DNA from 3 places in the Yinghuangia aomiensis genome. Region 1 is predicted to be linked to each of the others. Evidence: riboswitches for the same ligand, from Rfam matches in the RefSeq annotation. Region 1 holds a riboswitch; each other region holds the start of a gene.
The links. A riboswitch is a leader RNA that binds a small molecule or an ion and turns the genes downstream of it on or off. The one in region 1 is predicted to bind cobalamin.
Positions count from the first base shown of each region.

Region 1 (3,267 bases):
GGCGCGTTCCACCCGCCGGCCGGCGTCCTCGCCGACCTCGCGACCCTGGAAACGCTGCCCGCCAACGACTACATCAGCGGGCTCGCCGAGGTCGTCAAGGCCGGTTTCATCGCCGACCCGGTGATCCTCGACCTCATCGAGTCCGACCCGGCCGGGGCGCGCACCCATGCGGGCCCGCACACCGCCGAACTCATCGAACGCGCCATCCGGGTCAAGGCCGACGTCGTCACCAACGACCTCAAGGAATCCGGCACCCGCGAGTTCCTCAACTACGGCCACACCCTCGGCCACGCCATCGAGAAGGCCGAGCGCTACAAGTGGCGGCACGGCGCCGCCGTCAGCGTCGGCATGGTCTACGCCGCCGAACTCGGCCGCCTCGCCGGCCGCCTCGACGATGCCACCGCCGACCGGCACAAGACCGTCCTGGAGGCCCTGGGCCTGCCGCTCACCTACCGCGGCGACGCCTGGCCCAAGCTCCTCGACAGCATGCGCATCGACAAGAAGTCGCGCGCCGACAGGCTCCGCTTCGTCGTCCTCGACGGCCTGGCCAAGCCCGCCATCCTCGAAGCGCCCGACCCGGCCATGCTGGCCGCCGCGTACGGCGAGGTGGCGCGCTCGTGACCGCCCCCACCCGCGTCCTCGTCCTCAACGGCCCCAACCTCGGCCGCCTCGGCAGCCGCGAGCCCGACGTGTACGGCTCCACCTCGTACGCCGGCCTCGTCGCCGCCTGCGAGAAGACCGGCGTCGAACTCGGGTTCGCCGTCGAGGTCCGGGAGACCAACGACGAAGGCGAAATGATCCGCTGGATCCACGACGCCGCCGACGCGCGCACTCCCGTCGTGATCAACCCCGGCGCGTTCACGCACTACTCGTACGGCCTGCGCGACGCCATCGCGCAACGCACCGCGCCGCTCATCGAGGTGCACATCTCCAACCCGTACGCCCGCGAGGAGTTCCGGCACACCAGCGTCGTCGCCGCCGTCGCCACCGGCACGATCGCCGGCTTCGGTATCGGCTCGTACCAACTGGCGTTGCGCGCCCTCGCCGACCAACTCGCGCAATCCTGAGGCAACTTCCGTCGCCGCACCGGTAGGGGGGCGTCGGGCCGCATGTCGTCGAGCACGCGCTGTTATTGACGACATGTAGCCCGAACCCCTACGGTGCGAACGACATCGCGATGCTGTGGGGAAGCCGGTGGGAATCCGGCGCGGACGCGCCACTGTGATCGGTATGGCACGAGCCCCGGCAACGCGGGCACCGTGACCAGCCGTCAGTCAGACCCTCCACGTCGCGCACCACCAGCGGGCGCGTGCCCCGAAGGAGGAACCATGGCCACGGCTGCCATCCCCACTCCCCATGCCGAACCCGTCCCCGTGCGCATTCCGGTGCGCGAAGTGCTGCCCTGGGCGGCCTTCATGGGGGCTGTGATGCTCTTCCTCATCTACTTCGTCGGCGCCGAGCAGGGCGCACTGGCGATCTTCTCCGGAAACGGCGTGCACGAGTTCGTGCACGACGGCCGGCACCTGCTCGCGTTCCCCTGCCACTGACGGCCCCGGGGAACCGCCTGATGATGCGCAACCTGCTGGTCCGCGGCATGCTCACCGGTGTCGCGGCCGGCCTCCTCGCCTGGGTGTTCGCGTGGGTCTTCGGAGAACCCGAAGTCCGCCACGCCATCGCTTTCGAAGAGCACCAGTCCGCCCACGACCACGCCGCCCAGGGGCATGCGGGCGGACACGACGAATCCGAACCGGTCAGCCGCGCCGTGCAAAGCACCGCCGGCCTGCTCACCGGGGTCACCGTGTACGGGATCGCGATCGGCGGGCTCTTCGCCCTCGTGTTCGCGCTCGCCTACGGCCGACTCGGACCCTACGGCGCCCGCGCCACCGCCGGGATCGTCGCCGCCGTCGGCTTCGTCGCCGTCGTCCTCGTGCCCTTCCTGAAGTACCCCGCGCAACCGCCCGCGGTCGGCGACCCCGACACGCTCACGGAACGCACGGTCTCCTACTTCGGGATCATCGCGATCAGCATCGCCGTCGCCGTCGGCGCGGCTTATCTGGCACGGCAGTTCGCGCCGCGGTGGGGGACGGGCAACGCCGTCCTCGCGGCGATCGCGGCCTACGTCGTCGCCATGGCGTTGATCGCCCTCGCCCTGCCCGCCGCGGACGCCGTCCCGGAGGGCTTCTCCGCCAGTGTGCTGTGGCGGTTCCGCATGGCCGCCCTGGGCGTCCAGGCGGTGCTGTGGACCACGTTCGGCGTCCTGTTCGGCGTTCTCGCGGGCAAGGTCGTCGAACGGCCGCGGGTGGCGCTGGCTGCCTGACAGCGGTCGTGCGAGGGGCGCCAGGCAGCCGGCCTGGCGCCCCTCGGGCGTTCAGTGAACGCTCCGTGGGCCTTCAACGGGGTGTGAGCCCCAGCAACGCGGCGATGGCACCCGCGACTTCGGGCTGCGACAAGTAGGCGTCGATGTCGTGCGCCCGGTCGCGGGGATTGTCCACCGAGCATTCCGTGCTCAGCCCGGTCCACGTGCCGCGTAACGGGCAGCCGATCGCGACGCCGTCGGCGGGCGCCCAACCGTTGAACCACCGCGGCACACGGGACGGCAGGTGCGGCCCCGCGGTCGCCAGCCGCGCGTACACGGTGTCCAGGCCCAGCGGCGCGCCCACCGTCACCAGGCCGGTCACCGTCGGTCCGCCGCCGAGGCCCGCGAGGAGGTCCATGCCGACCACGGTGCCCAGGCTGTGCGCCACCAGGACGATGCCGCCGGAGGCGGGCACGGTGTCGCGTACGCAGGCCAGGACTTCGTCGCGGACGCGGGCGTCGTCCAGGAACACCGCGACGTCGCGGAACGCGGCGGCGACCACCAGGCGGTCGACGCCGGAGTGGCGGGCCAGCCAGTCCAGGGGCTTGCGGGTCACCCGGACGACCGTGCCGAGCGCGAAGCCCTCGTCCTCCTGGGCGGCGCTCTCCACGGGCATGCCCGCCTGCTCGGCGGCCTGGCCGAGCATGCGCTCGTAGAGGTCGCGCGCCGACGGCGACGCGGGGGCGGCCGCGGCCGCGGGGTCGTCGGCGACCAGGTCGAAACCGGCCGGGACCGACTCCTGCGTGCGCAGCGCGGCGGCCAGGAGGTCGCCGTAGAAGGGGAAGAAGACGTCGGCCGGGTCGACGGTGGGGAAGCCGAGGCGCGTCAGCCCGGCATTCAGGCCCGCGGTCCACTCGCGGCGCAGGTCTTCCGGCCGGTGGCCTTGCTGGCTGCGGCCATGCAGGAACACC
Region 1 is NZ_BAABHS010000018.1:56,856-60,122, forward strand. Features, by position in the region: gene aroB (3-dehydroquinate synthase) at 1-621, shown strand, start outside; gene aroQ (type II 3-dehydroquinate dehydratase) at 618-1,067, shown strand; cobalamin riboswitch at 1,142-1,286, shown strand; gene ABEA93_RS24500 (CbtB domain-containing protein) at 1,329-1,547, shown strand; gene ABEA93_RS24505 (CbtA family protein) at 1,568-2,317, shown strand; gene ABEA93_RS24510 (trypsin-like peptidase domain-containing protein) at 2,391-3,267, opposite strand, start outside.

Region 2 (3,267 bases), on a different contig from region 1:
GCCGTCCGCGGGTTCCAGGCCGGGCAGCGCGTCGGGGCCGGCCGCGGGACCGACGTCGTAGCCGGCGTCGCGCATCGCGCGCAGCAGGGCGACGGCGCTGGCGGGGGTGTCGAGGCCGACGGCGTTGCCGATGCGGGCGTGCTTGGTCGGGTACGCGGACAGCACGACGCCGATGCGCCGTTCCGCGGGCGGCACATGCCGCAGCGCGGCGTGCCGGACGGCGATCCCGGCGACGCGGGCGGCGCGTTCCGGGTCGGCGGCGTAGAAGGTGAGGCCGTCGGCGCCGGTCTCCTTGAAGGAGAACGGCACGGTGATGAGGCGGCCGTCGAACTCCGGCACGGCGACCTGGGTGGCGGCGTCCATCGGCGAGAGGCCCGCGTCGCCGGCTTCCCATTCGGCGCGGCTGGTGGTGAGGCTCAGGGCCTGGAGCACGGTGATGTCGAGGGCGGCGAGCGCGCCGACGTCCCAGGCTTCGTCGTCGCCGCCCGCGGACACCTCGGCGGGGCGTGCGCCGCCCGCCGCGAGCACGGTGACGAGCAGCGCGTCGACCTCGGCGATCGCCTCGAACAGCGCCGGGTCGGCGCCGCGCAGCGACGCGCACCAGACCGGTACGGCGCGGCCGCCCGCGTTCTCGATGGCGTCGCACAGGGTGCCGACGAAGGCGGTGTTCCCGGCCAGGTGGTGGGCGCGGTAGTAGAGCACGCCGACGGCGGGCGCGTCCGGGTTGCGCGATTCCCGCTCCAGACGTCCCCAGGTGGGGACTTCGGCGGGCGGTTCGAAGCCGTGGCCGGTGAGGAGCAGCGTGTCGGAGAGGAACCGGTGGAGGTTCGTCAGGTTGTCCGCGCCGCCCTGCGCGAGGTACGCGTGGGCTTGCGCGCTCACCCCGGCGGGCACCGTCGCCAGTTCCATGAGGGCGGCGTCGGCGGCTTGTTCGCCGGAGACCACGACGACCGGGCGGGGCCCGGCGAGGAGGGCGTCGAGGCCTTCCTCCCAGGCGCGGCGGCCGCCGAGGAGGCGGACGACGACGAGGTCGGTGCCGTCCACCAGCGCGGGCAGGTCGGCCGCGGTCGTGCGGGCCGGGTTGGCGAGGCGCCATGCGCCGTCGCTCGCCTTGGCGCTGAGGAGGTCGGTGTCGGAGGTGGAGAGGAGGAGGATCACCGGGCCGACCGCGCCTTCGCGTCGCCGCGCCGGGTCGCGGATGCGGATGCGGCCGGTGCGTATACGTGCGTGCAGGTCGGACGGCAGGACGAAGTCGCCACAGCGCGCGCCTCTCCGGGGTCCTCGCCCCATCGGACAATCGGGTCCGGGCGCGCAGTTCCTGACTCCCCGCCGCATGCTGCGGCGGGTCACAGTGGCGGGACCGTCCCGGATTCGCACCGGGTTCCTGACTGCGCCCTCCCCACACCGGCGACGCCGGCGCCCGCTCAGCATCGCCTAGCGGCCGGTCGCGCTGCAAGTTCCCCCAATCGAGGGATTTGCCACGTTCCCCGGAGGGCCTCGCGGGGGCTGCTATCCGGTTGGCTCGCAGAGCCCCCACTCGTGGGCGAGCACCGCGGCCTGGGCCCGGCTGCGCACCCCGAGCTTCGGCAGGATCCGGCTGACGTGCGTCTTGGTGGTGGCCTCGGCCATGTCCAGGTGCACCGCGATCTCCTGGTTGGAGAGGCCGCGGCCGAGGCAGGCGAGGACCTCGCGCTCCCGCGGGGTGAGCGCGGCGAGCGCCTCGGGCGGTTCGGCGGGGCCGCGCGGACGCGGCGCGGCGAATTCGGCGATGAGGCGGCGGGTGACGGCGGGCGCGATGATGCCTTCGCCGCGGGCCACGGTACGCACGGCCTCGGTGAGCACCGCGGCCTCCGCGTCCTTGAGCAGGAATCCGGCGGCGCCCGCACGCAGCGCCCCGAACACGTATTCGTCCAGGTCGAACGTGGTGAGCACCAGCACGTCGGCCAAGTGTTCGGCCACCACCGCGCGGGTCGCGGCGACGCCGTCGAGCCGCGGCATCTGCACGTCCATCACGACCACATCGGGCCGCAGTTCGCGGGCCAGCGCGACGGCCTCCTCGCCGTCCGCGGCCTCGCCGACCACCTCGATGCCGTCGGCGGCCCGCAGGATCATCACGAGTCCGGCGCGCACGGCGCCCTGGTCCTCGGCGACGACGACCCGGATCACGACGCGGCCTCCCGGGCCTCCCGGGCAGCGCGCGGCGCGCGGGCGGCGTCGCGCTGCTCGGCCTTGCACGGCAGTTCGGCGCGTACCCGCCACAGCCCGTCGTGCGGTCCCGCCTCGAAGCGGCCGCTGAGCAGCGCGGTGCGTTCCCGCATGCCGACCAGGCCGGCACCTGCGCCGGGGGCCCGCGGCCCGTCCGGGGCGGCGACGTAGGTGCTTTCCACCGCGACGACGAGGCAGCCGCGGGTGTGCCGCACGCGCACGATGACCGGACCGGGCGCGGCATGCTTCATCGCGTTCGTCAGCGACTCCTGGACGATGCGGTACGCGGCCAGTTCGACCGGTGCGGGCAGCACCGTCCCGGCCGGACGCGTGTCGTCGAGGACGAAGGTGAACCCGTCGGCCGAGCCGCTGCGCTCGGCCCGCCCGATCATCGCGTCGAGCGAGTCCAGCCGCGGCACCGCCGCGGACTCCTCGAACCCGGTCTCGCCCCCGCCGCCGTCACGCAGCAGCCCGATGAGGCGGCGCATCTCGGCAAGGCCCTGCACGCTGCTCTCCCGGATGATGCCGAGCGCCTGCTTGGTGGCGTCCGGGTCGCCGGCCGCGACGGACATCGCCGCAGTGGAGTGGATCGCGATCGCGGACAGGTGATTGGCGACCACGTCGTGCAACTCGCGGGCCATCCGCGCGCGTTCCTCGGAGACCGCGGCACGGCGGTCCAACTCGGCGAGCAGCGCGGTCTGTTCGGCCCGCAGGCGCTCGGCGGCGGCTTCGTCGCGGTGGGTGCGGATGATCCACGCGGTCGACGCGGGCGCCAGCGTGATCAGCCCGGCGAAGACGCCGATCAGCAGCGCCTGGGGCTGCCGCATGATGCCGAGCGCGACGATGGTGGCGGTGAGGGAGAGGACGAGCGCGGTCGGGGTCATGCGGCGCGCCCACGGCAGCGGACCGTAAAGGGTGGTGGCGTACACCAGGTCGGTGAACATCACGATCGTGGCGATGTTGCCGCCGGAGACGGTGTCCGCGGCGAGGGCCGCGAAGCCGACCAGGACCGCGGCGCGCGGCGCGGTCCGCCGTGTCACTTCGGCACTGGCCATGACGGCG
Region 2 is NZ_BAABHS010000006.1:182,496-185,762, forward strand. Features, by position in the region: gene cobN (cobaltochelatase subunit CobN) at 1-1,158, opposite strand, end outside; cobalamin riboswitch at 1,292-1,431, opposite strand; gene ABEA93_RS10310 (response regulator) at 1,510-2,166, opposite strand; gene ABEA93_RS10315 (sensor histidine kinase) at 2,163-3,267, opposite strand, start outside.
Region 2: it holds a riboswitch for cobalamin, as region 1 does, so the genes downstream of both, cobN (cobaltochelatase subunit CobN) here and ABEA93_RS24500 (CbtB domain-containing protein) in region 1, are expected to answer to the same signal.

Region 3 (3,267 bases), on a different contig from region 1:
AGTAGTTGATGTCGATGACGCGGTCGAGGAAGGTGACCGCGGTGCGGACGGTGGCGCGGAGCTTGTCCCAGTCCAGGCCGCCGTCGGCGACGTGCGCGCCGAGCTGGACGGAGCCGAGGTTGCAGACGGCGGTTTCGCCGTCGCTGGTCACCTCGAGGATCTCCGTGCAGAGATTCGACAGGTGGACGACGTTGCCGGGTTCGGCGGCCTGGTTGCAGGTGCGGTTGGCGGCGTCCTTGAAGGTCATCCAGCCGTTGCCGGTCTGCGCGAGGGTGCGCATCATGCGGGCGTACAGCTCGCGGGCCGGGAGTTGGCGGACGTAGCGGCCGTCGCGTTCGGCCTGTTCGTAGACGGCGTCGAAGGCCGGGCCCCACAGGTCGGGGAGTTCGGGCAGCTCGTTCGGGTCGAAGAGCGACCAGACGCCGTCTTCCTCGACGCGGCGCATGAACAGGTCGGGGATCCAGTTGGCCAGGTTGAGGTTGTGGGTGCGGCGGGCTTCCTCGCCGGTGTTGTCGCGGAGTTCGAGGAACTCCAGGACGTCGGGGTGCCACGGTTCGAGGTAGACGCAGGCGGCGCCCTTGCGGCGGCCGCCCTGGTTGACCGCCTGGACGGACGCGTCGAGGGTGTTGAGCCACGGGACGATGCCGTTGGAGTGGCCGTTGGTGCCGCGGATGAGCGCGCCGCGGGAGCGGACGCGGGTCCAGGCGACGCCGATGCCGCCGGCGAACTTCGACAGGCGGGCGATGCGGCCGTACATGTCGTAGATGGATTCGAGGTTGTCCTGCGGTGAGTCGAGCAGGTAGCAGGACGACATCTGGGTGTGGCGGGTGCCGGAGTTGAACAGCGTCGGCGAGCTGGGCAGGTAGGCCAGCGACGACATGAGGCGGTAGAAGGCGATCGCTTCCTCGGCGGTGCGCGAGAGGCCGCAGGCGACGCGCAGGAGGAAGTGCTGCGGGGTCTCCACGACGGTGCGGTGCACAGGGTGGCGCAGCAGGTAGCGGTCGTAGACGGTGCGCAGGCCGAAGTACTCGAAGCGGCGGTCGGCGCCCTCGGCGTTGGCGGTGTCGACGGCGGCGTCGAGGGCGGCGGCGTTCGCGGCGACGAAGTCGGCGGTGGTGTCGCCGATGAGGCCTTCGCGGTGGCCGAGGGCGATGCCGTCACTGAAGGCGGTGATGCCGTGCGCGGCGGTTTCGGCCGCGATGGTGCGGGCCAGGAGGCGCGCGGCGAGACGCGAGTACTCGGGTTCCTCGGCGATGAGTTCGGCGGCGGTGCGGACCGCGAGGGCGTCGAGGTCGGCGGCGGTGCCGCCCGCGTGGAGGCCGGCGAGGGCGCGGTCGGCGACCCGGGCGGGGTCGGTGTCGGACAGGTCGGCCGCGAGGGCGCGGACGGCGGCGTGCAGCGCGTCGGCCTTGGGCCCGGCGTCGGGTGCGGTGCCGGTCTGCGGACCGGGGTTGTGCGGCGTGCCGGTTTCGGCCGGGCGAGTCTGGGCGCGCGGAATCGCGCTGTCCATGACGGTCACGGGGCTCTCTCCTCGCGAGCTTGAACGTGCGGTGACCACCGTGCGCGCTCGCGGACAGTGCGGCGCGTACGGGCGGCTGGCAGGTCTTCGGACTTGCGGGCATGCCGGACTGCGGCACACGGAGGTGTGCCGGGGTACGGAGGTCCTAGTGGCCGTCGCTTCCCCCGGGCGCGGGCCCGGAGTGCTTGGTGACGGCGGTCGTTCCCGCTCACCGCTGCGGGGGCAGTCCCGGTTTCGCACCGGGTTCCCTCTTCCCAAGGCGCAAATGCCACCTGACGGGGCATCAGTTCCTTTTCGCCGCCCGCTCCGACTGCTTGGAGCGGGCGAACCAGCTGCGAGCAGGAGCATATATGTAGTGGGTGAGGCCGCGTGCGACCCCTAGTGGTTGTGTCCGGCGTGTCGCGAAGGTCGGCCTCTCGGGAAGGGTCTTCCGCCCGGGACTACTCCCGGGTATGTTACCCGGGGTAACACCCGATGCTCCTCCCTTTCTGCGCCTCACTTTCGTCCCCCACAGCCCGACCCCCGGGAAGGCGGTCCCGCATGGCGACCCCGCTCACGGATGCACCGGCCGGCACGACCGGCGCCGGCATCGACGGCTACCGCGCCGTCCAGCGCCTCGCGTACGACTGCGCCGAAGCGGTCGCGGCCGAACTGCGCCCGGGCACCACCGAGCGCGAGGCCGCGGCGATGATGCGGCGGTGGCTCACCGACCGCGGCGTCCGCGACTGGCTGCACCTGCCGTTCGCCTGGTTCGGCGACCGCACCGCGTTCACCGGCTTCAAGGTGCCGCTGCAGTTCTTCCCCACGAACCTGCGGCTCACCGAAGGCATGCCGTTCATCCTCGACGCCGCACCCGTCCACAACGGCTACACCGCCGACATCGGGTACGCCAGCTCCCTCGGCCCCAACCCGGTCGTCGACCGGCTCCTCGACGACCTGGCCACCCACCGCGCCTTCATCGTCGAGGCCGTCCGCGCCGGCCGCACCCTACGCCAGATCTACCTCGACGTCGACGCCCTGATGGCCCGCCAGGGCTACGAGAACCGGCACCGCGCCTACCCGTTCGGCGTCATCGCGCACCGCGTCGGCAAGGTCGCCGACGCCCGGCTGCGCCCGCACGCCTTCGGCTTCGGGCAGAACGCCCTGCGCGGCCTGCTCAAGGACGGCATCCGCGGCCACCGCGAGGGCTGGTCGCCGCTGTGGAACCCGCGCAAAAGCTCCGGCCACCCGGCCACACCCGGCCTCTGGGCGGTCGAACCACACCTCGGATTCCGCGGCGTCGGCGCCAAGTTCGAGGAACTGCTGGTGGTGACCGAGGACGGCGACGCGTACTGGCTCGACGACGACCTCCCGCACGTGCACCGTTGGGCCGACCGCGGCCTGTACGGGGCCGAACTCACCGGCACCGGGGCCGGATTCCCGGCTCCCGCCGGCACCGCCGCCGACCTGTCCGCCGTCACCGAGGAGGCCGCCGCGTGAGCGCGCTGCACGACCTGCCCGGCGCCCGCCGCTTCGACGTCGAAACGCCCGACGGGGTCCGCCTGGCCGCCGTGGAAGCCGGCCGCGCCGACGGCCCCACCGTCGTCCTGGTGCACGGCTACCCGGACACCAAGGAGATCTGGGGCGACGTCGCCGCCCGCCTCGCCGACCGGTTCCGCATCGTCGCGTACGACGTGCGCGGCGCGGGCGGATCCAGCCGTCCCGACGCCACCTCCGCCTACGTCCTCCAGCGGCTTGCCGACGACTTC
Region 3 is NZ_BAABHS010000016.1:22,488-25,754, reverse strand. Features, by position in the region: gene ABEA93_RS22250 (ribonucleoside-diphosphate reductase subunit alpha) at 1-1,510, opposite strand, end outside; cobalamin riboswitch at 1,581-1,810, opposite strand; gene ABEA93_RS22245 (M24 family metallopeptidase) at 2,060-2,998, shown strand; gene ABEA93_RS22240 (SDR family oxidoreductase) at 2,995-3,267, shown strand, end outside.
Region 3: it holds a riboswitch for cobalamin, as region 1 does, so the genes downstream of both, ABEA93_RS22250 (ribonucleoside-diphosphate reductase subunit alpha) here and ABEA93_RS24500 (CbtB domain-containing protein) in region 1, are expected to answer to the same signal.